4 regions of the Mesorhizobium sp. M0239 genome follow, and region 1 is predicted to be linked to each of the others. Evidence: riboswitches for the same ligand, from Rfam matches in the RefSeq annotation. Region 1 holds a riboswitch; each other region holds the start of a gene.
The links. A riboswitch is a leader RNA that binds a small molecule or an ion and turns the genes downstream of it on or off. The one in region 1 is predicted to bind cobalamin.
Positions count from the first base shown of each region.

Region 2: another riboswitch for cobalamin. It lies ahead of NKI99_RS18465 (aromatic ring-hydroxylating oxygenase subunit alpha); the one in region 1 lies ahead of metE (5-methyltetrahydropteroyltriglutamate--homocysteine S-methyltransferase).
Region 3: another riboswitch for cobalamin. It lies ahead of NKI99_RS21200 (ABC transporter ATP-binding protein); the one in region 1 lies ahead of metE (5-methyltetrahydropteroyltriglutamate--homocysteine S-methyltransferase).
Region 4: another riboswitch for cobalamin. It lies ahead of bluB (5,6-dimethylbenzimidazole synthase); the one in region 1 lies ahead of metE (5-methyltetrahydropteroyltriglutamate--homocysteine S-methyltransferase).

Region 1 is NZ_JAMYSG010000022.1:86,082-93,757, reverse strand. Features, by position in the region: gene NKI99_RS22695 (hypothetical protein) at 1-39, opposite strand, end outside; gene NKI99_RS22690 (cytochrome-c peroxidase) at 997-2,052, shown strand; gene metE (5-methyltetrahydropteroyltriglutamate--homocysteine S-methyltransferase) at 2,496-4,847, opposite strand; cobalamin riboswitch at 4,943-5,144, opposite strand; gene NKI99_RS22680 (alpha,alpha-trehalose-phosphate synthase (UDP-forming)) at 5,754-6,725, opposite strand; gene NKI99_RS22675 (trehalose-6-phosphate synthase) at 6,722-7,117, opposite strand.
Region 2 is NZ_JAMYSG010000016.1:127,116-134,791, reverse strand. Features, by position in the region: gene NKI99_RS18485 (glycosyltransferase family 2 protein) at 6-740, opposite strand; gene NKI99_RS18480 (serine kinase) at 755-1,804, opposite strand; gene NKI99_RS18475 (PqqD family protein) at 1,854-2,285, opposite strand; gene NKI99_RS18470 (FAD-binding oxidoreductase) at 2,415-3,515, opposite strand; gene NKI99_RS18465 (aromatic ring-hydroxylating oxygenase subunit alpha) at 3,541-4,788, opposite strand; cobalamin riboswitch at 4,903-5,104, opposite strand; gene NKI99_RS18460 (DUF680 domain-containing protein) at 5,612-5,809, shown strand; gene NKI99_RS18455 (DUF680 domain-containing protein) at 5,881-6,081, shown strand; gene NKI99_RS18450 (DUF680 domain-containing protein) at 6,151-6,387, shown strand; gene NKI99_RS18445 (ABC transporter ATP-binding protein) at 6,465-7,577, opposite strand; gene bglA (beta-galactosidase BglA) at 7,603-7,676, opposite strand, start outside.
Region 3 is NZ_JAMYSG010000020.1:35,555-43,230, forward strand. Features, by position in the region: gene NKI99_RS21170 (metal ABC transporter substrate-binding protein) at 1-354, shown strand, start outside; gene NKI99_RS21175 (manganese/iron ABC transporter ATP-binding protein) at 432-1,292, shown strand; gene NKI99_RS21180 (metal ABC transporter permease) at 1,289-2,149, shown strand; gene NKI99_RS21185 (metal ABC transporter permease) at 2,149-2,997, shown strand; gene NKI99_RS21190 (FecCD family ABC transporter permease) at 3,022-4,008, opposite strand; gene NKI99_RS21195 (ABC transporter substrate-binding protein) at 4,144-5,091, opposite strand; gene NKI99_RS21200 (ABC transporter ATP-binding protein) at 5,137-5,925, opposite strand; cobalamin riboswitch at 6,088-6,294, opposite strand; gene NKI99_RS21205 (AraC family transcriptional regulator) at 6,590-7,423, shown strand; gene NKI99_RS21210 (DSD1 family PLP-dependent enzyme) at 7,428-7,676, opposite strand, start outside.
Region 4 is NZ_JAMYSG010000001.1:316,080-323,755, reverse strand. Features, by position in the region: gene dxs (1-deoxy-D-xylulose-5-phosphate synthase) at 1-1,692, opposite strand, end outside; gene NKI99_RS01535 (pirin family protein) at 1,823-2,743, opposite strand; gene NKI99_RS01530 (DUF2277 domain-containing protein) at 2,783-3,049, opposite strand; gene NKI99_RS01525 (exodeoxyribonuclease VII small subunit) at 3,161-3,412, opposite strand; gene NKI99_RS01520 (histone deacetylase family protein) at 3,416-4,342, opposite strand; cobalamin riboswitch at 4,464-4,643, shown strand; partial or broken gene bluB (5,6-dimethylbenzimidazole synthase) at 4,659-5,372, shown strand; gene NKI99_RS01510 (hypothetical protein) at 5,495-6,478, opposite strand; gene NKI99_RS01505 (TetR/AcrR family transcriptional regulator) at 6,769-7,377, opposite strand; gene NKI99_RS01500 (MFS transporter) at 7,499-7,676, shown strand, end outside.

The sequences.
Region 1 (7,676 bases):
GCCGGCACCAGTGGCGATGCGCGGTAAGAATTCTTCCATGCAGGGTCTCTCTCTCTTTGATGAGGTTTACACGGGGCCGGTCCGGCGCCCAGCTCCCTTGGCCGAACCACAATTGAACTCCACAAAAATAGGCCGGCGGAAGTGCTATTGCGCGTAAAACCGCCTCTGTCAACGCAAGCTGCGTCGGACGTGCGTGTTTCGCAAACCGAAGATCATTCCAATTCACATCATTACGCATTGGCAACCGCACAGTTTGCGGTGGCTCGCTTATGGGCCAATGCCCCGCGTCCGTCAAATGATGACGACAAGGTGGTCATCGCCTAGGATCTGTGGATCGAGGTGTGAGGCAGTTACAGCCGGTGGACCTGCTCAAGCGCCGCGCCGGCACAAGGGCTAGATTGGCGATACTGCGCGTATTGGCCATGTCTTTCCTCGCGTGATGGGATGTTCGTAGAAGCGGAGCTATATGCCGGTGTGACGATCGACAAGGCGGACCGGCTATTCCGATAGGACGTCCATACTGTCGCATAGACCGTCGCTGCTTAGGTATTGAAACCGCCATCGCTGGTGACATCACAATGTGCAGCCGGCGGGTGTCGACAACGTCGATTCACGCAATCAGCCGGTCAGGAGGAACGAATGAACCCTGAGGTTTCAGAAGGTCACCTTTTCGCAAGGCGTGCAGCGCACATCTTGCAAGAGATTGCCATTCTTGCGGATGCTATCGACTTTCTCAACGATGGCGGGAAGATCGCAGTGACCGAATCTACGAAGCCGCCCTCAGGGCGTGCTTTGATGCATACAAACGGTTGCCGAGCAGGGATACTCCTCCTCCCTGAAGTCCAATCGAGAAGAGCGATCACTTCCAAGAGGGTCCCAGCTCAGCCGCGAAAACAGGTGCCAGACCCCGATCCTCTCCCTCAACTGATCTAGCTCAGGGCGTTCATGAGCCGCAGATCGCATAGTGGCTGCGTGCACGACGCAGGAAGACCATTTATGAAAATCCTATTCAGAACGATGGCTGTCACCTTGCTGGCACCCACCGCCTTTGCTGCGGATTCGATCCCCACCGACCTCAGAGATACGGCATTGGCCACCTTCAGGGCTTTGCCATCCACCACGCCGACAGTCGCCAACAACCCGGTCACCCCGGAAAAGATCGCTCTCGGCAAGGCACTGTTCTTCGATCCACGCGTCTCGGCGTCAGGCGTCTTGTCGTGCAACTCGTGCCACAACCTGGCCACCGGCGGCGACGACAATCACGAAACCTCGATCGGCCATGGTTGGCAGAAGGGACAGCGCAACGCGCCGACTGTACTGAACGCTGTCTTCAACATCGCTCAGTTCTGGGATGGTCGTGCCGCAGACCTGAAGGCTCAGGCGAAGGGACCGGTCCAAGCCGGCATCGAAATGGCCAATACACCGGACCAAGTCATCGCCACGCTCAAGTCCATGCCGCAATATGTCGAGTGGTTCGATGCAGCTTTTCCGGCTGAAGCCGATCGGGTCACCTTCGACAACTTCGCCAAGGCGATCGAAGCCTTCGAGGCGACACTGGTCACACCGGCCCCGTTCGACAGCTTCCTGAATGGTGATGAGCTTGCCATGACTTCCGAACAGAAACAGGGCCTGGCGCTTTTCATGGACAAAGGCTGCTCGTCCTGCCATGCCGGCATCAACGTTGGTGGGCAAGCCTATTTCCCATTCGGCCTCGTGGAACAGCCCAGCGCCGAGGTCCTGCCGGACAAAGACAAGGGCCGATTTGCGGTCACCAATGCAGCCGATGACTACTATGTTTTCCGCGTGGCGCCGCTGCGCAACGTTGCACTCACCGCGCCATACTTTCATTCGGGCAAGGTTTGGGATCTGAAACAGGCCGTCGCTATTATGGGGACCACCCAGCTTGGCGTAGTACTGGCGGACGAAGAAGTTGATCTGCTTGTTGCCTTCCTCAACTCGCTGACCGGAGAGGCACCCGAGGTCACCTATCCCATCTTACCCTCCGAAACGGCGACAACGCCCCGGCCTGTAACGCAGATCTCAGGAAAATAAGGGCCAACTGGCTGCGGACGTCGCAATCGAAAATGATTGCGGCTTTTACTTGGGCCACACGAATTGCCACGTCCATCTCCGAATTGGCGGGCCACGCTAGCAATACCCGAAACCTGCAACCTCGCCCGTTGTCTGCGCAAATCAACTGGGGAAGCGGACAGACGCGCAGCATCATATATTGTCGCCGCCTGAGCGGACATGCCAAGCAGTCTACTTTGAGAAACGACGTGTGTACGATTTGTTCGAGGCGCGGGCCTGTATGTTCCCAAGGACCAATACTATAGCGTGGTGTCACATTTATATTTCTGCAGGATGAGGACACGTGCCGAAGGAAAATCGCACATTTTCGCCGTGTGGCTTATTTTCAAGAGTGTGATCGGTTTGGCATATTCCCGGCCGACATCCGCCACCGGCAACTCCCCACACGGTGAGGAAGAGAAGCCTTACGCCTGCACTTTCTGCCGGAGCGCGCGTGCTGCAGCGACCATGTTCATGAGGGCAGGGCGGACCTCCTCCCATTTGCGCGTTTTGAGGCCACAGTCCGGGTTTATCCACAGTTGGCCGTCGGACAGTCGCTCGCGGGCAAGCATGACTAAGTCCGAAATCTCGCCGACTTCCGGGACGCGTGGTGAGTGAATATCATAGACGCCGGGACCGATTTCGTTCGGATATTTGGAGCTCGTGAAGGCGTCCAACAGTTCCATCTTCGAGCGCGACGTCTCAATCGAAATGACATCCGCATCCATTCCAGCAATCGCGTGAATGATCTCGTTGAACTCCGAATAGCACATGTGGGTATGAATTTGAGTCGCGTCCTTTACACCCGTTGAAGCGATCCGGAAACATTCGACAGCCCAGTCGAGATAGACTTTCCAGTCAGATTGGCGCAGTGGCAATCCTTCGCGAAACGCGGCCTCATCGATCTGGACCATCCTTGCGCCGGATCTTTCGAGATCCATCACTTCGTCGCGGATGGCGAGCGCGATCTGGCGGCAGGCTTCGGAGCGGGGTACGTCGTCGCGAACAAAAGACCAGTTGAGAATGGTGACTGGGCCTGTGAGCATTCCCTTCGCGGGCTTTTCCGTAAGCGACTGGGCGAATTGCCACCAGCGCACTGTCATCGGATTGCGCCTCGATACGTCGCCGAAAATGATGGGGGGACGCACGTAGCGCGACCCATAGCTTTGTACCCACGCATGCTGGGTGAGCGCGAAGCCGGACAACTGCTCGCCGAAATGCTGTACCATGTCGTTTCGCTCGAACTCACCGTGCACCAGCACGTCCAGCCCGATCTCTTCCTGCCAGCGAATTGCAGCCTCGATCTCCTTCTTCAGGAACGTCTCATAGTCGACATAGCTCAGCTGGCCCTTCGCATGAGCGGCCCGCGCCTTGCGTACCTGCGGCGTCTGCGGGAAGGACCCGATGGTCGTCGTCGGGAACGGCGGCAGCCCGAGTGAGCCGGCTTGGACTCTGGAGCGCTCGCCAAAAGCGCTCTCTCGTCGCTTCGCGCTGTCCTCAATGCTAGCGATCCGCCCCTGAACAAGCGGGTCATGGATCCTCGTGGATGTCACGCGCGTGGCGGCAGCCTCGGCAGACGCTTTCAACGCGCCTGCCACCGCATCCCTGCCTTGGGACAGGGCCCGGGCCAGCAAGACCAGCTCGTCGGTCTTCTGGGCCGCGAAGGCGAGCCACGACCTGATGTCGGCGTCGAGTTCCGTCTCCATGCGCAGATCAATCGGCACATGCAGCATCGAGCAAGAAGGCGCGATCTCGACGCGGTCCAAGGGCCACCCGGCGACGATCGGTTTGATGCGGTCGAGAATGGCGGGCAGGTTCGCACGCCAGACGTTTCGGCCATCGATCAAGCCAAGCGAGAGCACCAGATCCTTCGGAGCGAGCCGACCCACCGTTTCCAGCTGCTCGGGAGCGCGCACGAGATCAATATGCAGCCCGGCCAGGGGCAGAGAAACCGCGGTTTCGAGATTGTCTCCCAGCGACCCGAAATACGTAGCCAGCATGATCTTCAGCTCGGGCGCGGCTTTCGACAGCTGGCCATAGGCGAATTCGAACGCAGCTCGTTCGTTCGGGTTCAGATCGAGGACAAGCGCTGGCTCATCGATCTGCACCCAGTCGGCTCCCGACAGCTTCAGCTTCTGCAGGACTTGCTCGTAAACGGGCAGCAGCCGCGGTAGGAGCGCGATGGGACCGAACCCCTCGGCAGGCGATTTCGCCAGCTTGAGGAAGGTGATGGGTCCAAGGATGACTGGGCGTGTGTGAATGCCGAGAGCTTTAGCCTCGAGGAAGTAATCGACCGGCTTCGATGACGAGAGGGCGAACGTCTGACCATCATCGAGTTCCGGCACAATGTAGTGGTAGTTGGTGTCAAACCACTTGGTCATTTCCATCGCGGTTACACCAGGTCCATGAGCCTCCTCCTGGTGACCAGCGTGTCCACAATCCTCCGTCTGACCCTGGTTGCCGCGCGCCATTGCGAAGTAGATGTCAAGTGGGACCTCGCCGCTATTCCAGCCGTAACGGGATGGAACGGCCCCGACCATGGCTGCGGTGTCGAGCACATGGTCGTAAAGCGAGAAGTCGTTCGACGGGATTTTCGACACGCCGCGATCGCGCTGCTCTTCCCAGCTAGCGGCACGGAGCGCCTTCGACGTCGTGAGAAGGTCGCCAGCGGACGATGTTCCGGACCAGTAGCTTTCAAGCGCGAATTTCAGTTCTCGCCGACGACCGAAGCGCGGCACGCCGAGCGTTGCTACAGGAATTTCCTGAGAGTCAGTCATGTCATACCCCGATGGTTGGGGCGCCGATGACAAGGAAGGCGCTAGCAGGCCGGCACGAACGCCGGCTTGCAGCGGCCACCGAGACACCCCGCCCGTGGACGTAATTCGCCGTGGCAGGTCTCCTGGCTCGCGGGGTCATAGCCTCTACCCGTCTTCCTGAGGGTATTCGCCTCAGTGACATGAGTGGGGTTGGCTCGCCGCTAACAGTTGCGGGGGCAGCGCCGGCATTGCACCGGCTTCCCTCTTAGCTCCGCTGCGGCAGCGCCGCACGCGAGAACCACGACACGCAGACAATCACAGCAGTCCGCTCTTTTGTCAATGACGCATAACGAAATGTTTATGTCGTTATGTGATTTCGCTTTTACGCTTGTCTAACATTGTGAAATATTCAGTCGCCCATTGGCGGCGCTGCTCCGCTGCCACCATTGTCCAACTAATGGATCCCTGTCGGGCTGCGACATCCCTCGCAGGTCGCCGATGAAGGATTTCGGACAAGACTTCAAGCGCGTGACAACGTCATTAGAATGCAGAAGATCGCATTGGTGGCGATGTTTAACGATGCGGCCGCAAGCCGTGCGTGCGTGGTAGAAGCGGTTTTCTCGGAGTGAGCGCCAAACCGTGGTCCGAGGGGAATTGGCACGCCAGTCGTCATCACGGGTGACTAGGCAATCGTGATGACTCCGCTCGGCGGCAAGAGACCACACTGACGGAGCCTGGCTCAAGGGTCTGATGCAAAGCCCGACTGTGGTCCCGATAAGCCGCTTAAGCCGCATTCAGGCGGTCAGGATAAGTATCTCTCTCTCCAAGCGCTCGGCATTGAGGGATGCGCAAATGGAGGCAAAGCTCGCGTGCTTCATATTCTGCATCATACGATCGGCAGGACCCAGTTTTTATCCAGTGCACGCGTCAGCGCGTGTGCAATTCTGGCTCGGTCCGATACGAAGGCATTTGGGCCTCGCTGATCCAGCCCAAGCCAACATAGTGGAAGTGATCCGCAGGGACCGTAACCCGGCTGCTGTCCAGTTGCCGAACGAAGTCCGCTGACCAATGGTGGATCGTATACGCTTCAAGTTTGTCCATCATCCTCCGCCAGCGTTGGATGCGTTCTTCGCGCGGCATGCTGGCCGCTCTTGAGATCGCGGTAGCTATCTCGTCGGAGAGCCTCGGATTTACCAGCAGGGCGTCCTCGCCGAAGTCTTCGGCCGCGCCGGCAAACTTCGATAACACCAGAACGCCAGGGTCGCTCGGATCTTGTGCAGCAATGTATTCTTTCGCCACAAGATTCATGCCATCGCGCAACGGCGTCACAACGCAAACACGCGCGGCTCTGTAAAGACCCGCTATCTCAGCTTGGGTGAACGACCTGTTCTCATAGATAATCGGCATCCACTCGTCCGTGCCATGCCGGTTGTTGACTTGATTGACGAGTCTTTCGACGTCGCGCCGATATTCGCTGTACGCTTGGATGTCGCCACGTGAGGGAGTTGCGATTTGCAAGAGCGAGACACGTTGCGGCTCGACTGCCAGCAGATCGAAAGCTTTAATCCGATTGTCAATGCCCTTGGTGTAGTCGAGCCGATCGACGCCGATAACTAGCTTTGCTCCGCCAAGTTTCAACTGCGAAATGTAGGCTTTCTGCGCCTCAAGCGAATCTGCGGCACACCGTTCGAATTGCTTCGGATGGATACCTATAGGAAACTTTTGGCATTGCGTTTGGCCACGGTCCGAGAAAACGACCTCGTCCTTGCTCTCCAGCCCCAAATGAGATTGGACACAGGCGAGGAAATTGCTCACATCACGGTCGGTCTGGAAACCGAGCAGATCATACTCGAGCATACATTTCATTAGCTCGCCAGAATTGGGCACGCGCTCCATCATGTCAGACTTGGGCCATGGCGTATGCAGGAAATGGCCGATCGGCCGTCAATGCCGAGTCTGTGCAAATCAGCGCCGAGCGGCAGGAAATGATAGTCATGAACCCAGTAGACTGCGTTATCTCCCAATTCGGACACCGCGCGCGCCATGAAGGCATTGACGTCGCGATAACTTTTATAATCCTCTTCCGAGCCTGAGATTCGGTCCGGCAGCGAGTGGAGCGCCGGCCACAATATTGAATTTGCAAAACCTTGATAGTACCGAGGATATTCCGCTGCCGGCCCATCGAGCCACCCGATTTGACCTTTGCCACGCTGCACGAGTGGCACCTGGTGCTTATTGCCGTCGCCCAGATGTTCGGAAAAACCTACCCAGACCGCGCCGGAACGCTCCACAACGCACTCCAGGGCCGCCGAAAGCCCGCCTGTCTTGGGCTGATCAGAATTGACAGTCGCACCGCGATTGGAAATTGCGATAAGACTCCTATGTGGCTGCTGGGCCGCCGTGTTGAAGCGCTGGTCTGCGGCTGAGACAACAGGACGGGACGGGCCAACTTCGGCTTGTTGTTCTCGCTCCTGTGGCAAGTCTCTCAGGGGTTATTCAAAAGCGATTAGTTCGCGAACAGCCCCAGTTTGCCATGTGAGGTTCCGGCGCGGCGAGTTGGCGTTGTTCAATGCGTCCATTTCATGCCTCCGTTGAATATTTCCCCAGATGGAGCAACTGGCATTCCCAGATTGGCACACCCCCTGCTGACGAGAATCTGACGAGCGTCAGAGCAAATGGCGACCGATTGTCGCGTTTCGGCTTCGGCGCCCTCAAGAACCTGCTTATCGCGAAAATAGCTGGCAACGCGATCGAGCGGACCGTGCTTGCGGTAATTGTCGATTGTTCGGATAAGAGATACACCCAGTAAATGCGAACACCTGTTGAAATGAACTGAAACTATGTCGCTGC
Region 2 (7,676 bases), on a different contig from region 1:
GAGCATCATAGCATCTGCCAATCAGCGGGGCTCTTCAGTTCGAAAATACCCTGGACCTCCAGCAGAGACGGATCGGCCTTGCGTCGCCGCATCGACTTGTGGATTGCACGCAGATGGTTGCGGACCCTGCCGCTACGCTCCTTGGTAACATTCCCGGCGTGGCGTCGGTAGTAAATCGCGACGGTGTCCATCAACTCATAGTTCGGTCCCGTTTCGAAAACGCGCAGCAGATAGTCGGTGTCCTCCGCCTGCTCGAAATCATCATCGAACTGGCCCATCCGGTCTACAAGCGCCCTTCTGAACACGGCGGTGCTCAGCGAAATTCCCCGAAGCGTCATCGTACGGCTATCCACTGTAGGCTCCAGCCGCTCGTCGTCGATCCGGTCGACCAGCGTCATCAGCGAATAGGTCAGCTCAAGCCCGGGGGTAGCCTCGAAGCGGGCGAGATCGGCCTTGAACCGTCCGGCCGGCGAGATGTCGTCAGAATCCAGAAACGAAACGAACTCCGCATCCGGCGGCAGTTGCCGCAGCCCGGCGTTGCGCGCCCTGGCCACGCCCATGTTGGATTGCTGGAACAGTCGGATACAGGGGTTTTCGCGCATCATCGAGCGCACGGCCTCAGCAGAGCCGTCGGTCGAGCCGTCGTCGATGACGATGATGTCGAGATCGGCGGCGTCCCGCTGCCGCACCAGCGAGCGCAATGCCGAAACGACATAGCGTTCACGGTTGTAGACGGGCATTATCACGCTCAGTTTCACGAATCGCCCCGCGCGAGAAAGTCCGCAATCGTGCCGGCTATCTCCTGGGGCTGCGTCCCCAGCGACAGACGATAGCACGGCAGCAGGCGGGTCAGGTCGCTGAAGAAGCGAAAGCCGCTCTCCCGCTCGCCCGGCATCTGCGCTATGCCCGACGGCGCCAAGGCGATCATGGCATCCCTGCGCGACACCGGCACGATCGAACTTGCCCCGCCACCGTCGATATGTGGCGCCAACAGCGCGACGATGTCCAGAGTTTCGGGCACCGGTCGGGGCGCGATGTCATCAATGTGAAAAGCATGCTTGCCTTGCCAGTTGAGCGGACCATGCGCCGGCAGCCGATGCTTCAGCCCAAGCCGCGCGAACCCTTGGGGATCCTGCTTGAGTGTTGAAAACAGTGGGCGGACAGTCACGCCGTTGGCAAGGTCGACCAGCACATAGTCGTCGCCGACGCTGTCCAGTCCGTTGAGGAGGCCGGCGGCGACGGTTCCGGATTTCCCGGCGCCGCCCGCGCCGGCCAGCAGGACGCCCTTGCCATTGGCGCCGAGCGTGCCGGCATGGGCAAGGCGCATGCCGCGCGCCCCATATTCCCAATGCAGGAAAGCCCGCAGCGGCGCTCCCGGCTCCCACGGCGGAAAGGCGTCGGCCGAAGCCATCAATTGCACGCCAACGCGACGTTGCGGATCATAGAACTGCCAGAAATCCAGGTCGTGGAAATGGTTGCCACGCAAACCGGCTTCCGCCAGTTGGGTGGCGAAGCCATGCTGCGTGAAGGCTCCCTGGCCCCACCTGGCCGGTGCCGCGATGCCGTCTATGCCGGGATGCGCGACGAAGACGCGGCAGATGTCGGCAGGCGTTCGGTTGCCCGGAGCAGTGACAAAGCCATGAGCGACGGCAGCCGCCAACGCGCCGGCGCTGACATGCGCGGTCAGATCCAGATGCGGCAAGCTCGCCTTGCGGGTCAGTGGATAATGCGCGGCGCTGCTCTCTGCTTGCGCCAGGACATGACGTGCGTAGTCAACCAAGTTTTCGAGAGTGATGTTCGGCATGGGTTTGCCTGTTCCGGAGCTGTCCGGCAACGAGAACCTGATGGGCGCTTCAGTTGGCTTGCTTCACCGCGGGCCAGCCGAGGGGCTCCTCGACCTCGTGGATGGGATCGACGACAATGAGATCGGCGAGATCGTCATGGATGTCGACCTTGAGGGGCTCTCTGGCAGCGGCGAGCTGAGCCAGCAATTCGCTTGGAACCGGTCTTGCCACGCCATCGGTTACGGCCGCCAGCAAACCGAATTCGAGCAATTGTGAAACAAAGCCGTCAATCGCGGCGGCATCGAGGGCGCCAATTCCGGTCGCGGCGCCGACAAGTTCGGAGGCAGGCACGCCGGACGACAGTGCATCCCAAAGTCTGCTGCCTGAATCAGAGAAGCCGAAATATTTGCCCGTGGTCAGGTCAAGAACGACGGCTTCGCCGTCGAAGGATTCAAAGACGATATCCTTGCTGGCAATGGCATAGATGCCGGATTGTCGCATGTTTGCTCCCCCGCCGAGCAGGCCGCGGAGATGATCTTCGGGCCTTACGGTCAACCCCACCGTTGCAGGCGTCTAACCATTTGCAGGGTTTTTGGCAAGATGGCGCAGGCTCGGGGCGAGCGCAGCCGATCACGCTTCGATTTCAAGCGCAGAAAGCGGCTTCGAGCAACAGGCGAGGATAAAGCCGTCCTCGATTTCGTGATCGAGGATGCCGCCATTGTGGCTCATCTCGACATCGCCCGCGACCTTCCTCACCTTGCAGGTGCCGCACAGGCCGAACTCGCAGGCGGCGGGAATCCGCACCCCAGAGGCGCGTGCCGTCTGCAGCACGGTCTGGCCGGCGACGCATTCGGCATCGACATCGGAAAGCGAGAACCGGATTGGTGTCACGGCCTCGACAGCAGCAGCGGCGCCGTCTTCCGCCGGCGGCGAGAACGGCGCCGGGATCTCCTCCACGGTAGGCGCCGCAAAGCTTTCCTGATGGTATTTCGCCATGTCGAAGCCGGCGGCGTCCAGCATGCCGCGCACGGCGCGCATGAAGGGATCGGGGCCGCAGCAGAAGATCTCGCGCTCACGGAAATCGGGCGCCAGCAATGGCAGCCGGATCGCGTCGATGCGGCCCATATGGCCGAACCAGCCCTCGCGGCTCGACCGCTCCTCGATCATGAAGCCGAGCGACAGGCCGGGCATGCGGCTGCCGAGCAGCTCAAGTTCCTTGCGGAAAATGATCTCTTCCGGGCGGCGCGCACAGTTGACGAAGCCGACATCTGTCCATGGCGCGCAGTCGTTCAACCAGCGCAGCATCGACATCATCGGCGTCACGCCGGAGCCGGCCGAAATGAACAGATATTTGGCCGCCGGGTGGCTGTGCAGCGAGAAGTCGCCGGTCGGCCCATAGGCCTTGACGTGCGAGCCCGGCGTCAGATGGTCGAACATCCAGCGCGTACCGGTGCTGCCCGCCTGCGCCTTCACCGTCACCGCGATCGAGAACGGCCGCGATGGCGAGGAGGACAGCGTATAGGTGCGCATCAGCGGCCCGTCCGATGTCGGCAGTTCCAGAGTCACGAATTGGCCCGGCTTGTAGCGGAACCAGGTCTGGTTGTCGGAGCGGAAGGTGAAGGTCTTCACGTCAGGCGCTTCGTCACTGACGCCGATCACTTCCAGCACCTGCAGCCTGTCGTTCCAGGGCGTCATCTGGTCGAGATGGCGATAGAGGCCAAGGTCCGTCATCGCATTCATCCTCTTGTCCCCTGGGCTAGGCGACGCTGCGCAAGGCTGGCCGGTCGCCTTCTGCGAGGCGCGGCCCGATGAACGACGCGTACCATTCGACGAACTGGATCACGCCGCCCTCATGCAGCTCCGAATAGGGGCCTGGTTCATAGGCCGGCGACAGGATGCCGAAGGCGTTTTCCTCGACGATGCGGCGGTCCTGGTCGTTGGTCTCGGTCCAGACATGGGTGAGCTCAGCGAGGTCGTAGTCGACCCCTTCGACCGCATCCTTGTGGACGAGCCATTTCGTCGTCACCGCGGTTTCCGTGGCACTGATCGGCAGCACGCGGAAGGTGACGGCGTGGTCGCCGAGGATATGGTTCCAGGTCGTCGGATAGTGATAGAGCAGCAAGGAGCCGATGCGGTCGGTTGAAACGCTGTCGGACAGGTTCTTCTGGACCGCTCGTTTTCCCGTCATAGTGTAGCTGACGGCATCGCGCAGCAGAGGCGCGCGGGTGGCGCGGTACTGCCCTGCCGGATCGATGCGGAATTTGCTCGGCAGGCCTGATGCCTCGCATCTAGCCCAGTGCGCGACCATTTCAGGGTCGCTGTCGGCGCCGTTGACGCCGGTCACGGTCGGAGCCTCGGGGAAGGTCTTGCACAGCTCCGGGTGATTGGCGGCGCAGTGATAGCACTCGCGGTTGTTTTCCCAGACCAGCTTCCAGTTGCCCTTCTCGACGATCGTGCTCTCGAAGGCGATCTTTGCTTCACGCAACCGGTGCGGCAAAAGATAGGGTTCGATCATCGCCCGCATCGGCGCGAAATCCGCCGGTTCCTTGGCCAGGCAGATGAAGATGTAGCCGCCGACGCTCTCGCAGGCGACCGGCTTCAGGCTGAAATCACTCTTGTCGAAACCGTCGGCCATCTGGCGGGCAAACAGCAGGCGGCCGTCCAGCTCATAGGTCCACTGGTGATAGGGGCAGACGAGCTTTGCCGCCGTGCCCTTCTCCGTGTTGCATACACGGCTGCCGCGATGGCGGCAGGAATTGTGGAAGGCGTTGATCTTGCCGTGCTGGTCGCGGACAAGGACCACCGGATAGTCGCCGATCTGCACGGTGATGTAGCTGCCCGGCTTCGGCAGTTCGCAATCATGGCCGATGAACAGCCAGTCGCGATACCAGATCAGCTCCATGTCGAGCTTGAAGTAGTCCGGATCGGTGTAGAAGGGCTGCTCCAGCGAAAAGCCTTGCCGGCGCCCCTTCAGGAGCCTCAGCATCTCGTTGCGGGTATCCATGTCCTGTCCTCGTTTCTAAGGACTGAACTGGTGGTGATGGAGGAAGGATTGAAACGCAGGCCGGCTAGGTGCCGACATGCGCTATCCACCTCTTGACCGCCCACCGCGATCAGTCGAGTCTAACAATCTCGGGCTGGTTTCCGGGCTCTGGAGTTGTCCTTGCGGACCATCGCGACACCTTCCCAGGCAGTTGCCCAGTGGTCTCCCGTTGCGACTTGAACTCCACCACCGTTGCGGGGGCAGCGCCGGATTCTGACCGGCTTCCCAATTCTCCGCCTCGTCGTCACGAAGCGGCACCTGAGATGGTATGATCTAACCACGATCGGGGGCGCGCCGTCGGCATGAAAACGACATCGTATCCATGCGGCGCGACACGGCATGCGAACGTTCCCGCAGACCGTCGCGGGCTGAAATCCACCTCCCGGATGGCCATTTTGCCGGCAGCGATATCCCCGAATCGGATCCCTTGGCGGGGTCAAAAAAGGTTAACGGTTTCGAAAAGTGACTATTAGCTCGATCTAAAATCGAACCGAACGGTTCGTTTCTGTTGACGGTGCGTGCAGGACGGTGTGAACGCTGGGCCTCTGAAACAGTCGGTGATCCATCCAGTGGTTACATCTAACATGCTGATATAAAGAAGAAAAATATACCCGTAGATTCCCTTGGCACAATTTCAAGGTGTGGATTCATGGTCCACACGGAACAACTTCGTGATTGGAAAAGGCGGGGTTGCCCTCCCACATCGGAGCTGTCCGAACGACGCGATTTCATTTCCAAGACACGCCGCTAGACGGACGGAAAAAGACGATACTGGAGTACAAAAATGAAAAAGATCATTCTCACTGCCGCAGCCCTTTTGGCCATTTCCGGCAGCGCCTTCGCTGGTAGCGACCACTACGGTTCGAACGCCGCGGCAGCCACTGCTGTCGACAGCTCGTACACCGCTTCGACCAAGAAGTCGGAACCGGCTGCTCAGGCGCCTGCCCAGGGTGCTGACCGCAACCTCTTCGGCAACAACTAACAGCCGATTCCCAGTCGACGGCGGGCTCGCCCGCCGCCCTGGCGAAATTCAGACATTCAGGAGTATTTAAGATGAACAAGATCTTCATTGCCGCCGCCGCCGTTCTGGCCATCTCCGGCAGCGCTTTCGCCGGCAGCGACAACTACGGTTCGAACGGCTCTAACCAGCCTGCCGCCGCAGTGGACCAGTCGTACACGGCTTCCACCAAGACCTCGGAACCGGCTGCCCAGACGCCCGCTCAGGGCAGCGACCGTAACCTCTTCGGTCGCTAACAGCCAATTTCGCAAGCGACGGCAGCTGTGTCTGCCGTCCTGGCGAAATCCAGAATTCAGGAGATTAAAATGAACAAGATCCTTATTGCTGCCGCCGCCGTTCTGGCCATCACCGGCAGCGCGTTCGCCGGCAGCGACAACTTTGGCTCCAATGGCGCCAATCAGCCTGCGGTTACTTCGGTTGACAGCGCGCATACGAGCTCGGTCCGCAACAGCGGTGGCCTCGTCGAGAAGCTGCTCAATTCGTCGGGCGACGTGGAGAAGTCCGCCCCTCAGGGCAGCGACCGGAATCTCTTCGGCCGTTAACAGCCGAAGCTGATCTTCAACAAAAGAGCGGCGGGCCTAGCCCGCCGCTCTTTTTGCGTCCAAGACGCGGTCCTGCCTCAGGCCGCCTTCGCTTCAGCCTCATGAAGGGCAAACGACCGTCCGTCAGCGTCGAAGATATGCAGGTCCTCGCCATTGGCGCTCAGCCGCAACGTCGAACCACGCTTGACCTCGACATTGCCGGGCAGCTTGGTCACCAGCGGCAGGTCGGCGCGACCGATGTCGACATAGACCAGCTGCACCTCGCCGAGCTGCTCGACATAGTCGACCGTCCCCTCGAACAGATAGTCCGCGCCGCTGGCGATGATCAGGTCCTCCGGCCGCACGCCAAAGCTCACCGCAGCACCCTTCGCCGAAGCCGGCGTTGCGATCGGCACGGTTGCCTTGCGTCCGCCGACATGGCTGACGACGGTCGGATTGCCTGACTTGTCGATGGTCGCGGGCAGGATGTTCATGGCCGGCGAGCCAATGAACTGGGCAACGAACAGATTGCCGGGCTTCTTGTAGAGATCCATCGGCGTGCCGACCTGCTCGATATGGCCGTCCTTGAGCACCACGATGCGGTCGGCCAGCGTCATCGCCTCGACCTGATCGTGGGTGACGTAGATCATGGTCGTGTTGGGCATCGATTCCTTGAGCTTGGCGATTTCGATGCGGGTGGCGACGCGCAGCGCGGCGTCGAGGTTCGAAAGCGGCTCGTCGAACAGGAACACCTTCGGATTGCGCACGATGGCGCGGCCGATGGCGACGCGCTGGCGCTGGCCGCCTGACATCGCCTTGGGCAGGCGGTCGAGATATTTGGTCAATTGCAGGATCTCGGCGGCCTGACGCACACGGCGGTCGATCTCGGCCTTGTTCTCTTTGCCGATCTTCATCGAGAACGCCATGTTGTCGTAGACGGTCATGTGCGGGTAGAGCGCGTAGGACTGGAACACCATGGCGATGCCGCGCTTCGACGGCGGCACGTCGTTCACCACTTCGCCGGCTATTCTAAGCTCGCCGGAGGTGATTTCCTCGAGCCCGGCGATCGATCTCAGCAATGTCGACTTGCCGCAGCCCGACGGGCCGACGAAGACGATGAACTCGCCCGACTTAATATCGAGGTCGATGCCGTGGAGAATGTTCAGATTGCCGTAGGACTTCTTCACTTGTCTTAGCGTGACATCGGCCATTTGGTTTCCTCCAGTGATTGGAAATTCAGTCGAGACGCCCGAACCAGGCGCCGTAGCCGCCAAGCTCGATGGAACCGCTGTTCGCCTGCCCCGAAAATC
Region 3 (7,676 bases), on a different contig from region 1:
GCGATCCCAACGGACCAACGCTGGCTGGTTACAAGCGAAGGCGCTTTCAGCTACCTGGCACGCGACTTCGACCTGCGCGAAGCCTATCTGTGGCCGATCAACGCCGACCAGCAAGGCACCCCGCAACAGGCGCGCAAGCTGATCGACCTGGTGCGCGAGAACAAGATTCCGGTGGTGTTCAGCGAAAGCACCATTTCCGACAAGGCGGCCAAGCAAGTCGCGCGCGAAACCGGAGCCACCTATGGAGGCGTTCTCTACGTCGATTCGCTGAGCGAGGAAGACGGCCTGGTTCCGACCTATCTGAAGCTTCTCGAAACCACCGTCGAGACGATCGTCCAGGGGTTCGGCGGGTGACCGGGGTTCGCACCGCGCTCGCTCCGGACAGCAGCCATGATCGAACATCGACCGGTAGCGGCCGGGTCGTTGCCTCCATCGACGTGGACGACGTCACCGTCAGCTATTCAAGCGGGGTCACGGCCGTACACTCCGCCTCTTTCAGGCTCGGCGCCTCCACCATCTGCGCGCTGGTCGGCGTCAACGGCTCCGGCAAATCGACGCTGTTCAAGGCGCTGATGGGCTTCCTGACGCCGTCGACCGGAACAGTGCTTATCGCCGGATTGCCCGTCCACGCAGCGCTGAAGCGCGGCCTAGTCGCGTATGTGCCGCAGAGCGAGGATGTCGACTGGAACTTTCCGGTGCTGGTGGAAGATGTCGTCATGATGGGCCGCTACGGCCACATGAATTTTCTGCGTATCCCAGGCAGAGCCGATCGCATGGCGGTCGACGCGGCACTGGAACGGGTCGGCATGACCGATTTTCGCAAGCGCCAGATCGGCGAACTGAGCGGCGGCCAGAAGAAGCGTGGGTTCCTGGCGCGCGCTCTGGCGCAGGGCGGCGAAATCATCCTGCTCGACGAGCCGTTCACCGGCGTCGACGTTCAGACCGAAGCAGCGATCATCGATCTCCTTCGGTCGATGCGCGACGACGGCAAGCTGATGTTGGTGTCGACGCACAATCTCGGCAGCATCGTCAATTTCTGCGACCATGTCGTCATCTTCAACAAGACGGTGCTGGCCTTCGGACCAACAGAGACAACGTTTACGCAAGCCAATCTTGCGAAAGCTTTTGGCGGCGTGCTGAGGCATCTGCGCCTCGGCGGCGCCGATCTTCATGACGACCCCGACGCTCGCCACCTGACCGTGCTGACCGATGACGAGCGTCCTCTGGTGCTTTACGGCGAGCGGGATCAAGAGAAGATGATGAAGCCCGACAGCGGATCGCCAGCCCCGTGATCGACATCCTGCTGGAACCCTTCACCTACAACTACATGGCCAAGGCCATCTGGGTCAGCGCCCTGGTCGGCATGGTCTGCGCGTTCCTGTCCTGCTATCTCATACTAAAGGGCTGGGCCCTGATGGGCGACGCGCTTGCCCACTCGGTGGTGCCGGGCGTTGCGGCCGCCTACATGCTGGCCCTTCCCTATGCCGCCGGCGCATTCGCCTCCGGCCTCATCGCCGCACTCGGCATCACCTTGGTGCGGCGCGTGACGCAACTTCGCGAGGACGCCGTGATCGGCCTTGTCTTTACAACGCTGTTCGCTGGCGGGCTGCTGATTGCGTCGATCAGTCCGACCTCCGTAAACATCCAGTCCATCGTACTCGGCAACATCCTCGCAATCTCCGACGAGGATGTAACCCAGGTCATCCTCATCGCAGCGGTTTCGCTGGCTGTACTGGGGCTTCGATGGAAGGATATGATGCTGGTGTTCTTCGACGAGAACCATGCGCGCGGCGTCGGCCTGAATCCGTGGCGGCTGCGGGTCCTGTTCTTCGTGCTGCTCAGCGCCTGCATCGTCGCCGCGCTCCAGACCGTCGGCGCGATCCTCGTGATCGCGATGGTGGTAACGCCTGGCGCCACCGCCTATCTGCTTACCGATCGGTTCGGCGTCATGATCCTGCTCGCGATGGCGATCGGCGCGGCGACGAGCGCGGTTGGCGCCTATCTCAGCTTCTTTCTCGATGGCGCGACTGGCGGACTGATCGTGGTGCTGCAGACCGTCGTCTTTCTGATTGCCTTCGTCTTCGCACCCAAACATGGGCGGCTCGCCGCACGCCGGGCGGCACGTGCCGCATCGCAGGTCGCGTCATGATGACGATCTGGTCCTGGATCGCCGAACCGCTCAGCCACGAATTCATGCGTCGCGGTCTCGCCGTCGCCGTTCTGGTCGGCGCCATTTGCGCGGTGTTGTCCTGCTATCTCGTCCTGAAGGGCTGGTCGCTGATGGGCGACGCCGTTTCGCATGCCGTGCTTCCGGGTATCGTGCTCGCCTATATCGCCGGGATCCCGCTTGCCTTCGGCGCCTTCGTGGCAGGACTTGGCTGCGCGCTGGCGACGGGCTACCTCAAGCAGCAAAGCCGGATCAAGGAGGACGCAGTCATGGGCATCGTCTTCTCAGGCATGTTCGCGTTTGGCCTGGTGCTGTTCGTCAAAGTCGAGACCGACCAGCATCTCAATCATATCCTGTTCGGCAACATGCTCGGCGTCCAGTGGCGCGACGTGATCGAGGCGGCGGTCATCGTCGTGCCGGCGATCCTCATCGTTCTGGCAAAACGCAAGGATCTGCTGCTTTATTGTTTCGATCCGGCCCATGCGCGCGCGATCGGCCTGCCCGTCAACCTGCTGCATTTCGGGCTGTTGACGCTGCTCGCGTTGACCATCGTGGCCTCGCTGAAGGCTGTCGGGATCATCCTTGTCATCGCCATGCTGATCGCGCCGGGAGCGATCGGCTTTCTTTTGACGAAGAGCTTTGAGCGCATGCTCGCCATTGCTGCCGCGGCCGCCATCGGGTCGAGCGTCGTGGGAACGATCCTCAGCTATCACATCGACGCAGCCACCGGCCCGACGATCGTCGTCGTTCAGGCCGGCGTTTTTTTGCTTGCCCTGTTCCAGTCGAAGCGCCCAAAGCAACGGGTGCAACTGGGCATTTCGGGAGAGTAATCGCGGCCCTGACCCAGGCCGCACTCAAAGCCGGTTGCGGATCAGCATGGTGACGACGAAGAACGCGCCGACCGAGCTGGTGATGATGCCGATCGGCAGTTCCTGCGGCGGCAGCAGCGTTCGGGCCAGAAGGTCGCTGGCCAGCAAAAGCACCGCGCCAAACACGGCACAGCTGGCGACCAGGCGCAGATGCAGGGGGCCCGCCAGCGGCCGTGACAGATGCGGAATCATCAGCCCGACGAAGCCGATGACGCCAGCGACCGAGACAAGGATAGCCGTCGAGAAGGCGGCGACGAGAAAGGTCATCCGGCGCATGCGCGCCACCGGCACGCCAAGGCTTTCGGCGGCATTTTCACCGGCCAGGAAAGCATCGAGCCGGCGGTGGTTCCACAGCGCGTAAGCCAGAATGGTCCCCGCACCCAGTGCGCCGAGCCAGATGTTGTCCCAGCGCGCCAGGCCAAGGCCGCCCATGGTCCAGAACAGCACGGAGTGGGCGGCGCGCTGATCGCCGGCAAAGACAAGATAGTTGGTCAAGGCGGTGAACATGAAGGACACGGCAAGGCCGGCAAGGATCAGCCGCTCCGGGCCTTGCCCCCTCACCCGCGCAACCAGCAGCAGCACGACGCCGGCAGCCAATATGCCGCCGGTGAAGGCCGCGACCGGCAATGTCCAGATGCCGAAACTGTCGCCGAAGACGGTGATAACGGAAACCGCACCCGCGGCGGCGCCCGACGACAGGCCGAACAGGAACGGATCGGCGAGGTCGTTGCGGGTCACCGTCTGCAGCAGCGCACCGACGACGCCGAGGCCGGCGCCGACGCAGATGGCCAGGATCGTGCGCGGCAGCCGCAGGTCGACGACGATCTTGCCGACCGGTCCTGCCACGTCGCGCCCGCTGAAGCCGACTGCACGGCCAAGCGCGGCAACAACATCGGTCAACGGGATCAGTGTCGAACCATAGGCAATCGACAGCAGAGCGAGAGCGGCAATCGCCGCCGCTCCCACCAGCATGGCCAGTGCAAATGCCGGATGGCGCAAGCCTGGAAATGCGTTGTGTCTGTCAGGACGCGTGCGACGCACTTCCAGCATCTTTTGTTCATGCATGTCGTTGCCCCAAAACCGCTGCGCACTTTTGGGCCACAGGCATCAAAACGCTTCCGGATGCATGGCCTTGGCGATCTTGTCGATCGCTTCGATGTTGGCCGGGCCCGGCGTCAGTTCGGCATAGCGCAGGGCGACGAAGCGCTCGTTCTTGACCGCGTCCGTCTCCTTCATCGCCGGATGCGCCTTCAGGAAATCGAGCAGTTTCCTGTAGCCACCGCCATCCTGGTAATCGAGCAGGATGAGGAATTGCGGATTGCGCGACGCCACCGTTTCCCAGTCCGTATTGCCCCAGCTGGTGTCCATGTCGGCCATGATGTTGTCGCCGCCGGCGGCTGATATCATGGCGCTGGGGATGGCGAATTTGCCTGCGGTGAACGGCTTGTCCTCGCCGGAATCATAGAGGAAGACCCGCGTTCCCTTGGCGTCGCCGACCTTGGCGGTGATCTCGGCGAGCCGCGTCTTCCAGCCGGAGACAAGCTTCTCAGCTTCGGCCTCCTTGCCGAAGATCTTGCCCAGTTTCTCGACGTCGCCATAGAGTAGGTCCATCGAGGCGGCGGGGCGGCTCTTGTCGAGATGGACGCAGCTTTCCGTCAGCACCAGCGTCTTGATGCCGTGCGGAGCAAGCGTGTCGGGCGTCACTTCACCACCCGGCTTCATGCCATAATACCAGCCGGCGAAGAAAAAATCGGGCTCGACCGCGACGAGGTTTTCGAGCGTCGGATATTTCGGCGCCAGTTCCGGGATCGAACCCTGCTCGGCCTTGAACTCAGGACCCACCTTGTACCATCCGGTGATGCCGGTCAGGCCGACGATCGACGGCTGCAGTTTCAGCGCGAAAGCCATCTCGGCCATGTTGAGATCCTGGATGACGGCGCGCTTCGGCGGCGCATCGAAGGTCAGCGGCTTGCCGCAGCTGTCGACAGTTACCGGGAAGGCCAGGGCTGTCGAGGCCAGCAGCGAGAAGGCAAGCGAAAAAGCAAGGCGTTTCAAGGGTTTGCTCCTGTGGACGGGATGATCGATATGGGACGGCTTCAATCAGGATGGCGGCGCGGCACGGTTCGGAACATCGAACACCGTCAGTTCGCGGTCTTCGGTCGGATGGCGCAGACGCAGCACATCGATGCCGAAAATTTCGCGAATCAGCTTTTGGGTCAGCGCTTCGCGCGGTGCGGCGAGCGCTTGCAGACGGGCATGGTTCATCACCGCCACCCTGGTGGCGAACGGTGCCACCAGCGCCAGATCGTGCAGCACCGCGATCACCGTCATCTCGAAGCCTGCCACGAGGTCGAGCAGTTCGCCGCGGGCGCGCGGGTCGAGATGGTTGGTCGGCTCGTCGAGGAACAGGATCTTTGGCTGCTGGGCGATGGCGCGGGCCAGTTGGGCGCGCTGGCGCTCGCCGCCCGACAGCGAGCCGATGGTGCGGCCAAGCAGCGGCAGCAGGCCGGTCCGGCGCAGCGCATCGACGACAATGTCACGCTCCTCGCTCCTGCGCCGTAGCCGAGCGTGCGGGACCCGGCCCAGCTCGACATAGTCGATCACCGCCAGCCGCGGATCGGGCTGGTCGGTCTGGCCGACAACGGCGATATGCAGCGCCCGCTCGGCGGCGGAAATCCCGCCCAGCCGGCGCCCGCCGAGGTTCACCTCGCCGGAGCTCGGCCGCAGCATGCCCGACAGCATGCGCAGCAGCGTCGTCTTGCCCGCGCCGTTGGGACCGATGATGGCTAGGCGATCGCCAGCGGCCACCGAGAAGCTGACCGCCTGGACCAGATCCCGCCCATTGGCCATGGCGCAGAGGTCATGTGCTTCGAGAAGCGCTACGGTCATCGGCTGCCCGCCAGATTGCCGGGATGGCAAAGCGTGCACACGATGATGCGATGATCGATAGAGCCGTCCAACTTTCCGTCACTTTCCAAAACTGGCGACGGAACGAAGCTGGCGAAGCGGCCGACAAGACCGGGATTCGCGTTTCCTCCCGGCACACCCCGTCCGGTCAACTCAGTGATGGCAGGTCTCCTGGCTCGCGGGTCGTTGCGCCATCCTGCCTTCCCAGCCTTGCCGGCCAGTGGCATTCACGGATTTTGCTCGCCGCTTACAGTTGCGGGGGCAGCCACGGCCTCGACCCCTGGGGATCTCACCGTGTTCCCTTTTCACCCCTCGCCTTTCGACTCGGGGACCATCACCGCTTCAGCGTAGATTTCCCCCAATCGCTTCGCAATGGATTTCTCGGACGGAGTGGTGGGCCGGCTAGGGGAAACATGCATTTCACGCTCTCGATATGTAATAACATTACGCATTTAGAGGATGCCGCCTGGCGCTGTCAAGCGAAGCCTGCCGAATTTGGCTCGTCGGCGGCAAGGGGCGCTCGACCGCTGTGCCATATCGGTGTGCGACTGTGACGGGATCGGTTCGATTGCGCGGGATGCGCAATTTCGATCAAACTGGCCGCGCCAGGAAACGGCAGGATGATCTGGCCAATGCGAGGAGCAAAATGAACCCGACCGAGAAAGCGCTGTGGTTCGTCGAAAGTCATCTGCCGGAGGCGATCTCGCTTGACGATGTCGCGCAAAGCAGCGGCGTGTCGCGTTTTCATGTGACGCGGGCTTTCGGCGCTGCCACGGGCCGCTCGGTGATGGGCTACATGCGCTCACGCCGGCTCACCGAGGCGGCGCGCAAGCTGGCCGGCGGGGCGCCCGACATTCTCTCCGTCGCGCTCGACGCCGGCTACAACTCGCATGAGGCGTTCACCCGTGCCTTCCGCGATCAGTTCGGCACCACGCCGGAACTGGTGCGCGCGCAAGGCACACTCGACAAGCTCGACCTCGTGGAGCCGATCCTGATGGACCAGTCCTTCCTCACCAATCTCGAACCACCGCGTTTCGAGACCAGCCGGCCGTTCCTGATCGCCGGCCTCGGCGAACGCTACAGCTGCGAAACCAGCGCCGCCATTCCGATGCAATGGCAGCGCTTCGGCCCCTATATCGGCAACATTCCGGGCGAGGCCGGCGACGTCGCCTATGGCGTCTGCGTCAACGGCGACGATGCCGGCAATTTCGACTACATCGCCGGCGTCGAAGTGTCTGATTTTTCCGACCTGCCGAGGGAATTCAGCCGGGTGCGGGTGCCGGCGCAGAAATATGCGGTCTTTGCCCACCGCGAACACATCTCGACCATCCGCCGCACGGTCAATACGATCTGGAACAAATGGCTGCCGGCTTCCGGCCACGAGATATCGGATGCGCCGGAATTCGAACGCTACGGCCCTGAGTTCGACCCACGCAGCGGCAATGGCGGGCTGGAGATCTGGATACCGGTGAAGGCGTAGTCGGTCAGGCCATCGGCAGCGCCGGCCAGCGATCGACTATCCCGCCGCCGGAAAACACAGCGATCGACCCGAACTGCTGCAGCACGGCTTCGCTCTGCGTCGGCCTTAGAAACGCGTAGTCGCCGGGCTTTGCGGTCGCGTCGGCGGGCAAGCCCATGAATTGCTGGTTGGAGGACAGGCCGAGCAGCCCGTTCGCCTTCATGCCTTCGGGGAAGACGGGCTCGGCCATCCACTTGCCGCCATAGAGATAGCA
Region 4 (7,676 bases), on a different contig from region 1:
CTCCACCGTCACCAGCACCTCATGCGAGCGGGCCAGCCGTCGGATCAGATCCTGGTCGAGCGGCTTGGCGAAACGGGCGTCGGCGACAGTGGTGGACAGCCCGGCAGCCCCTAGCTCCTCGGCGGCGATCAGGCAATCCTGCAGCCGCGTGCCGAAGGACAGCAATGCAACCTTGGTGCCCTCCTTGACGACGCGGCCCTTGCCGATTTCGAGAACCGAGCCGCGCTCCGGCATGTCGACGCCGACGCCGTTGCCACGCGGATAGCGGAAGGCGATCGGGCCGTCATCATAGCTTGCCGCGGTGCGCACCATGTGACGCAGCTCCGCCTCGTCGGCGGCCGCCATGACGACGAAACCCGGCAGTGTCGCCAGGAAGGTGGTGTCGAAGGCGCCGCAATGGGTGGCGCCATCGGCGCCGACGAAGCCGGCCCGGTCAATGGGAAAGCGCACCGGCAATTTCTGGATGGCGACGTCGTGGACGACCTGGTCGTAGGCGCGCTGCAGGAAGGTGGAATAGATGGCCGCGAACGGCTTGTAGCCTTCGGTGGCAAGGCCGGCGGCGAAGGTCACCGCGTGCTGTTCGGCGATGCCGACATCGAAGGTGCGCGACGGGAACGCTTCACCGAACAAATCGAGGCCGGTACCGCTCGGCATGGCTGCGGTGACGGCGACGATACGGTCGTCCTCGCGGCCCTCCTGGACCAGGCTTTCGGCGAACACCTTGGTGTAGGCCGGTGCGTTGGCTGGCGCCTTGGCCTGCGCGCCGGTGATGACGTCGAACTTGTTGACGCCGTGATATTTGTCGGCAGCGGCTTCGGCCGGCGCATAGCCCTTGCCCTTCTGGGTGACGACATGGATGAGCACCGGGCCTTCGCCATTGTCGCGGACGTTTTTCAGGACCGGGATCAGATGCTCCAGATTGTGGCCGTCGATCGGGCCGATGTGATAGAAGCCGAGTTCCTCGAACAGCGTGCCGCCGGTGACGTAGCCGCGTGCATGCTCGACTGCCCTTGTGATCGCACGATCCGCGCGCTTGCCGAGATAGGACGTCAGTTTCTTGCCGAAATCGCGCAGGCCGATATAGGCCTTGCCGGAGGCCAGCCGCGCCAGATAGGCGCTCATCGCGCCGGTCGGCGGCGCGATCGACATGTCGTTGTCGTTGAGAATGACGATCAGCCGTGCATCGAGCGCGCCGGCATTGTTCATCGCCTCATAGGCCATGCCGGCAGACATGGCGCCGTCGCCGATGACGGCAATGACGTTGTTGCGGCCGCCGGAGAGATCGCGGGCGGCGGCCATGCCGAGGCCGGCCGATATCGACGTCGAGGAGTGGGCGGCGCCAAAGGGATCGTACTCGCTCTCGGCGCGGCGGGTGAAGCCGGACAGACCGCTTTCCTGGCGCAGCGTGCGGATACGGTCGCGGCGGCCGGTCAGGATCTTGTGCGGATAGGCCTGGTGGCCGACATCCCAGATCAGCCGGTCGTCGGGGGTGTTGAAGACATAGTGCAGCGCCACTGTCAGCTCGACCACGCCAAGCCCTGCGCCCAGATGACCACCCGTGCGGGACACGGCGTCGACCAGCTCGGCGCGAAGCTCGGACGCCAATTGCGGCAGTTCACTTTCGGCAAGCGTGCGCAGGTCGGCCGGGATGCGGACCTTGTCGAGAAGCGGCGTATGCGGCGTTGCGTTCACGGTGCTCGGGCTTTCGGTTGATGGGCGAATAGGCCGCCGGCCGGCGAAAGTAAATGTGTGTCAGTGACGCGGATCAGGCCCTAGTCTTTTGTCTATGCATTTCGTTCTGCCACTTTTGGGTGACAGGGCATCAGCTTTCCGGCAGCGGAATAAACTCTTCCTCGTCTCCGGGAACGATGTCGAAGCGGCCCGTCTTCCATTCCTCTTTCGCCTGTTCGATGCGCTCCTTGGACGACGAGACGAAATTCCACCAGATGTAACGCTTCGAACCAAGAGAGGCGCCGCCGAACAGCATGAAATGCGCCCCGGTCTGCGACGACACGACGATCTCGTCACCGGGACGGAACACCAGCAGCCGTTCGGCTGGGAATACATCACCCGAAATTGAGACCTCGCCTTCCAGCGTATAGATGGCGCGTTCTTCCGCATCAGCAGGGATTTTCACGCTGGCGCCGGGCGCCAGGCGCAGGTCGGCGTAGAGCGTCTCCGTGTCGGCCCTGACCGGGGACCGCAGTCCCTGGAAATCGCCGATGATGAGGCGCCCGTTGACGCCTTCGGCTTCGATCTCGGGAAGCCGAAGCGCTGCGGTATTCTCGAAAACCGGTGCCACCTCTTCCTTGTCGTCCGGCAGCGCCAGCCATGTCTGCAGGCCGGATACCGACATCGGCGCGCCACGCAGTTCCTCCGGTGTACGCTCCGAATGGACGATGCCGCGGCCGGCGGTCATCAAATTCACGTCGCCGGGCTGAATGACCATTTCGGTGCCGAGTGAGTCGCGGTGCCGGATCTTGCCGTCGAACAGATAGGTGACCGTCGACAGGCCGATATGCGGATGCGGACGGACATCCAGTGCCTGACCGGCGCGCAGGACCGCGGGCCCCATGCGGTCGAAGAAGATGAAAGGCCCCACCAGCCGCCTTTTTGCCGTCGGCAGGGCACGGCGCACCTGAAAACCGCCGATATCCTTGGCGTTGGGTATGACCATCAATTCGATCTGATCGCTGGCGAAGGCATCGCCTGCCTCAGGGTCTTTCCCGGGGAAGAAGCTCATGGACTCTCCTTGTCGGTGGTCGAAGGCCGCCTGGCCGCATCAGGCAAAGCGGATCGCCGCCTTTGCCCGCAGCTTGGCCGCCACCTCTTCGCGATTACGCGGATGCTGGTGGGTTTCCAGGGAATCGAGCAGTTCGCGCGCCGAGGCGGCGATGGCTTCGACGGCATGGTCGAAGGCGTGCTGGTTCTGCTTCGAGGGTCGCGTGGTTCCGCTCAGCTTGCGGACGAACTGAAGAGCCGCGTCGCGCACCTCGTCATTGGTTGCCGGCGGATCAAAATTGAACAGGGTCTTGATGTTTCTGCACATCGCTTCCGTATCTCCTCTTGTCCTTGAGCTGTTTCAATCGGAACGAGTTATATCCTCGATCATGATCATGTCCAAAAACCGGTGAGGCGAGGCCATCGTTCGGACCGAGCCTCAATCCGCGTCGAGTGGCTCCGTTCCAACCGGCTTGCCGTCGCGCGACAGCCTGATCTTCTCGACCTTGTCCTCGGCGGCCTTCAGCAGCCGGTCGCAATGCGCCTTCAGCCCCTCACCACGCTCATAGATCTTGATCGACTGGTCGAGCGGCACGTCGCCACGCTCCAGATCATCGACGATCTTCTCCAGCGCATCGAGTGCCTGCTCGAAGCTCATCGCCTTGACGTCTTCGTTGGTCTCATCGGCCATCATTCATCCTTTCATCAGTCGCCCGACATGGGCGGCGACCGAAAATGCCAATCCCTGCAGATCGTAGCCGCCCTCGAGCAGGCTGACGAGCCGGTTGCCGCTGTGGCGTGCCGCGCGCTGCATCAGCTGGCCGGTCGCCCAGTCGAAATCATCCTCGGTCAGATTGATCTCGGCCAGCGGATCGCGGTGGTGCGCGTCGAACCCCGCCGAAATGATGATCAGGTCGGGCGCGAAATTGTCGAGCGCGGGCAGGACGCGCGACAGGAAGGCATCGCGAAACACTTCGCTGCCGGTCTGCGGCGCCAGCGGTGCGTTGACGATGTTGCCGGCGCCCGTTTCGGTCTTCGCTCCGGTGCCGGGATAAAGCGGCATCTGGTGTGTCGAGCAATAGAGCACCGACGGATCGTCCCAGAAAATATCCTGCGTGCCATTGCCGTGATGCACGTCCCAGTCGACGACGGCAACGCGCTCGACACCGTGTTTCTTCTGCGCATAACGCGCCGCGATCGCCGCCGTGTTGAACAGGCAAAAGCCCATCGCCGTGGTCTTTTCGGCATGATGGCCGGGCGGCCGGGCGGCGACGAAGACGTTGTCGGCGCGGCCCGAAAAGACATCATCGACGGCGGCGTTGGCGGCGCCGATCGCGGTGATCGCCGCTTGCCAGCTCTTCGGGCTGGCAGTGGTGTCGGCATCGATGCGGGCAATCCCCTCGTCGGGGATGGCGGCGCGCACGCGGGCGACGAAATCGGCGGGATGCGCGTAGAGGATGGTGGCCTCGTCGCCTTCCGGCGCCTGAATACGATCGAGCCCGGCAAAGGCTTCGTCGTCGAGCACGCGCTCGATGGCGCGTAAGCGGTCGGGCCGCTCGGGATGTCCGGGCGGCGTGAGATGCTCGAGGAAGATCGGATGGGTGTAGAGACGGGTGGTCATCGTCCTAATCTAGTGACCCGGATCGACAAAGGCCATGCACGGGCGGCCGATGACTGGGGAAAATCGCGACTGCGTCCATTCGCGTCGCCGCAGGCATTGGCCCCGCGGGCGCTTCGGCGTAAGGTCCCTGGTACTGCCTGGTGCCCGCCGCAAGCGGGAGAATCGGGAACACGGTTGAATTCCGTGGCGTGCCCAACGCTGTGAGGGGGACCGCGCCGGTAAATGCCACTGTCGATGACGGGAAGGCACCGGACGCGGGTTGATCCCGAGCCAGAAGACCGGCCTGGCAGGCATTGTCATCCGCGTGGTCAGGCGGATGGCATCAGAGCGACGTGCGTCTACTTGGACGCACAAAGTACGCTCTGTCAGTTTTGAATCTGCAATCGCAAGGGGACAAGCGATGCCGGAACACATGACCGCTGCCATTGACGATGGATTTGACCAGAATGCGCGCGATGCGGTCTACCGCGCCATGTTCACGCGGCGTGACGTGCGCAGCCATTTCCTGCCCACCGCGATCGATGACGACGTGCTGGCACGGCTGCTGCTTGCCGCCCATCACGCGCCATCGGTCGGCTTCATGCAGCCATGGAATTTCATTGTCATTCGCGATGTCAAACGACGGGCGGAGGTGCGCGACCTGTTCCTGGCCGCGCGAGAACAGGAACTGCCGGCGATCGAGGCGGAAAAACAGGCGCTGTACCGCAAGCTCAAGCTGGAAGGCATCTGCGAGAGCGCGCTCAACATCTGCATCACCTGCGACCGGCAGCGCTCGAAGGGTTCGCCGCTGGGACGCTGGCACAATCCGGAGATGGATCTCTACAGCACCGTCTGCGCGGTGCAGAATTTCTGGCTGGCCGCGCGTGCCGAGGGCGTTGGCGTCGGCTGGGTGAGCATCATCGAGGCTGAGGCGCTGAAGCGGCTGTTGGCCATTCCGGACCACGTAACGCCGATCGCCTATCTCTGCGTCGGCCGTGTTTCCGAGTTCGCTCCCAAACCGGACCTTGAAACGCATGGCTGGGGACGGCGGCTGCCGCTGCCGGAGCTGATCATGAGCGAGACCTTTTCCGGGCAAGGCGAGACACAGCTCAAATCCACCGTGGCGCGCCTCAACACCGTTTCTGCCTCACCAGACATCACCCGCCCAGCGGATCAGGGTGTGGCGCCGGCCGTACCCCAGCGCGAACCGCCGAAGGAGGCCAGCGCCTTGTCCTTGAGCTCTCTGAACTTCGACGACGCCTCGGCCAGCCGGGCGTCCCAGGCGGGATCCGGCACCTGGCCCGCAATGGTCTTGAAATAGACCTGCATCAAGCAGGCGATGGCGAAGGGTTCAATGAACGCCGCCTTGAATGCCCAGGCGAAGACGATGGCGAGCACAAAAGCCCAGCCGGCGAGCTGACCAGGCATCAGGAACAGAATTGCGCCAGCAGGCGCCAGCATCATCAGAAAGATGATGAATGACACGCCCCACATGATGACCGCCAGCCAGACGGCGTTCTTGACCATGACCTTGCCGTTCTGGGCATACAGCACGACGCCTTGGCGCGCCGTCTCGAACGGCGAGGCTGAATTGATGCGGATGTTGTAGCCGAGGATGATCTCGTCCACATAGGTCAGCGACAGGCGGATCACGGTGTTGATGAAGGAGACCAGGCCGCTCAGGCCCGGTATCGGCAGGAAGGCGGCGATACCGCCGAGCAGGCTGGTGATGGCGCGGATGGCACCCTTGACGAGTTGGTCGACGACGAAAAGGGTGTTGGCCTCGGCAAAACGCTGGGTCACGATATCCCTGGCGTAGGCGATCTGGTCCTGACCGCCGGGAATGTCGCGGCCGTCGATCAGATGAACCATGACGGCGATGTGGCCGGCCTTGACGATGTAGAGGATGTATTCGCGGATCCAGTAGACCGCGATCGAGACGATGCCAAACCCGACCACGCCGCCCCACAGGGCAAAGGACATGGGCCCGTCGGGATCGGTGGAGATATGGCCGACGCCATAGCCGACCGAGGCACCGGTGCCGGTCGCCATGATGTAGGCCAGTGTGATGCCGAAATAGACGATCATGCGAAAGACGATGAACGGCCAGGTCCGCATCATGATGGACACCGACCGGCCGATCTCGAAATCCCACATGTGCCCCGAATCTCCGCCTCAGAGATGGTGGAAGAGGATGGGCTCAACCCGGCGATTGTCAATTGCCGGCCCTTGACGCCGAAGGGCAACGAATTCGGGCTGACGGTTTTCTTTCGGAGCCTTTCGCCGGCGCGCGGCTGACGGAGCATCAAACGAAAAACCCGCCTGTGCGGCGGGTCACTGGCGCAAATCAGCACCATGGACGAATATATACCTTAGCTGAGGTCACCGAGTCAAGAAAAAATTCCTATCGGGAACAGCTGCCGGGCACGAAAGCTCCGGTGGGAACTTCAATTCGACTGCGGGTCCGGCTTCTTGAGCAGGCCTTCGAGCAGTTGCTTGAACGCCGTCACCACCTTCTTCGACGTCGCTTCGGGGTCGCTCGAATTGGCGATCCGTTGCGCTGCCTGGCTGCTCGCTCCGTTGATCAATCGCGAGGCCGTCTCGGGGTCGAGGCTGGAGACAACGACCCCCTCCTCCTGCAGCGCGGTCAGATGGTCGGTCATTGAAGCGATGCACGCACTGCAATTCGGCCATTGCGCTGGATCCCCCAGCACGGCCGGGCCATCCCGGAACATGATGCGCTGGATTTCCGGCTCCAGCGCCATCTCGATATAGGTCGAGCATTCGTCGACGAAATGTTGCCAACGGGTCGGCGCTCTCGACGCGACCTCATTGATGCGCGCCGCCATCTCGCCGTCAATCTGGGCTATGACCGCCTGCAACAGCCCCTTCTTGTCGCCGAAATGATGATAGAGCGCACCGCGCGTCAGCCCGGCCGAAGCGGTGAAATCATCCATCGAGGCTTCCGCATAGCCTGTTGTGCCGAAGGCATGACGGGCCGCCGCAATAAGCTTTGCGCGCGTCTCGGCGATCATCTCCTTGCGGGGTTTGTGCATGTGTCCTGGACCTATTCACATACGCTTCGTATGCTAATTGACATACGCGGCGTATGCTCTATCTAATAATCATACGCTCCGTATGTAATTGTCCAATCGTCCTTTGTCGAGGAACCAACCGATGCAAAATCCCTATGCGGAAATCTTTCGTGCCCCCGGCGCCAAGGGCTTTGCGGCCGCCGGCTTCCTCGCGCGCCTGCCGATCGCCATGGCGCCCATCGGCATCGTGGCGATGCTGTCGCAGGCGCGCGGCGAATACTGGCTGGCTGGAGCCGTCTCGGCGACATACGCGCTGGCCA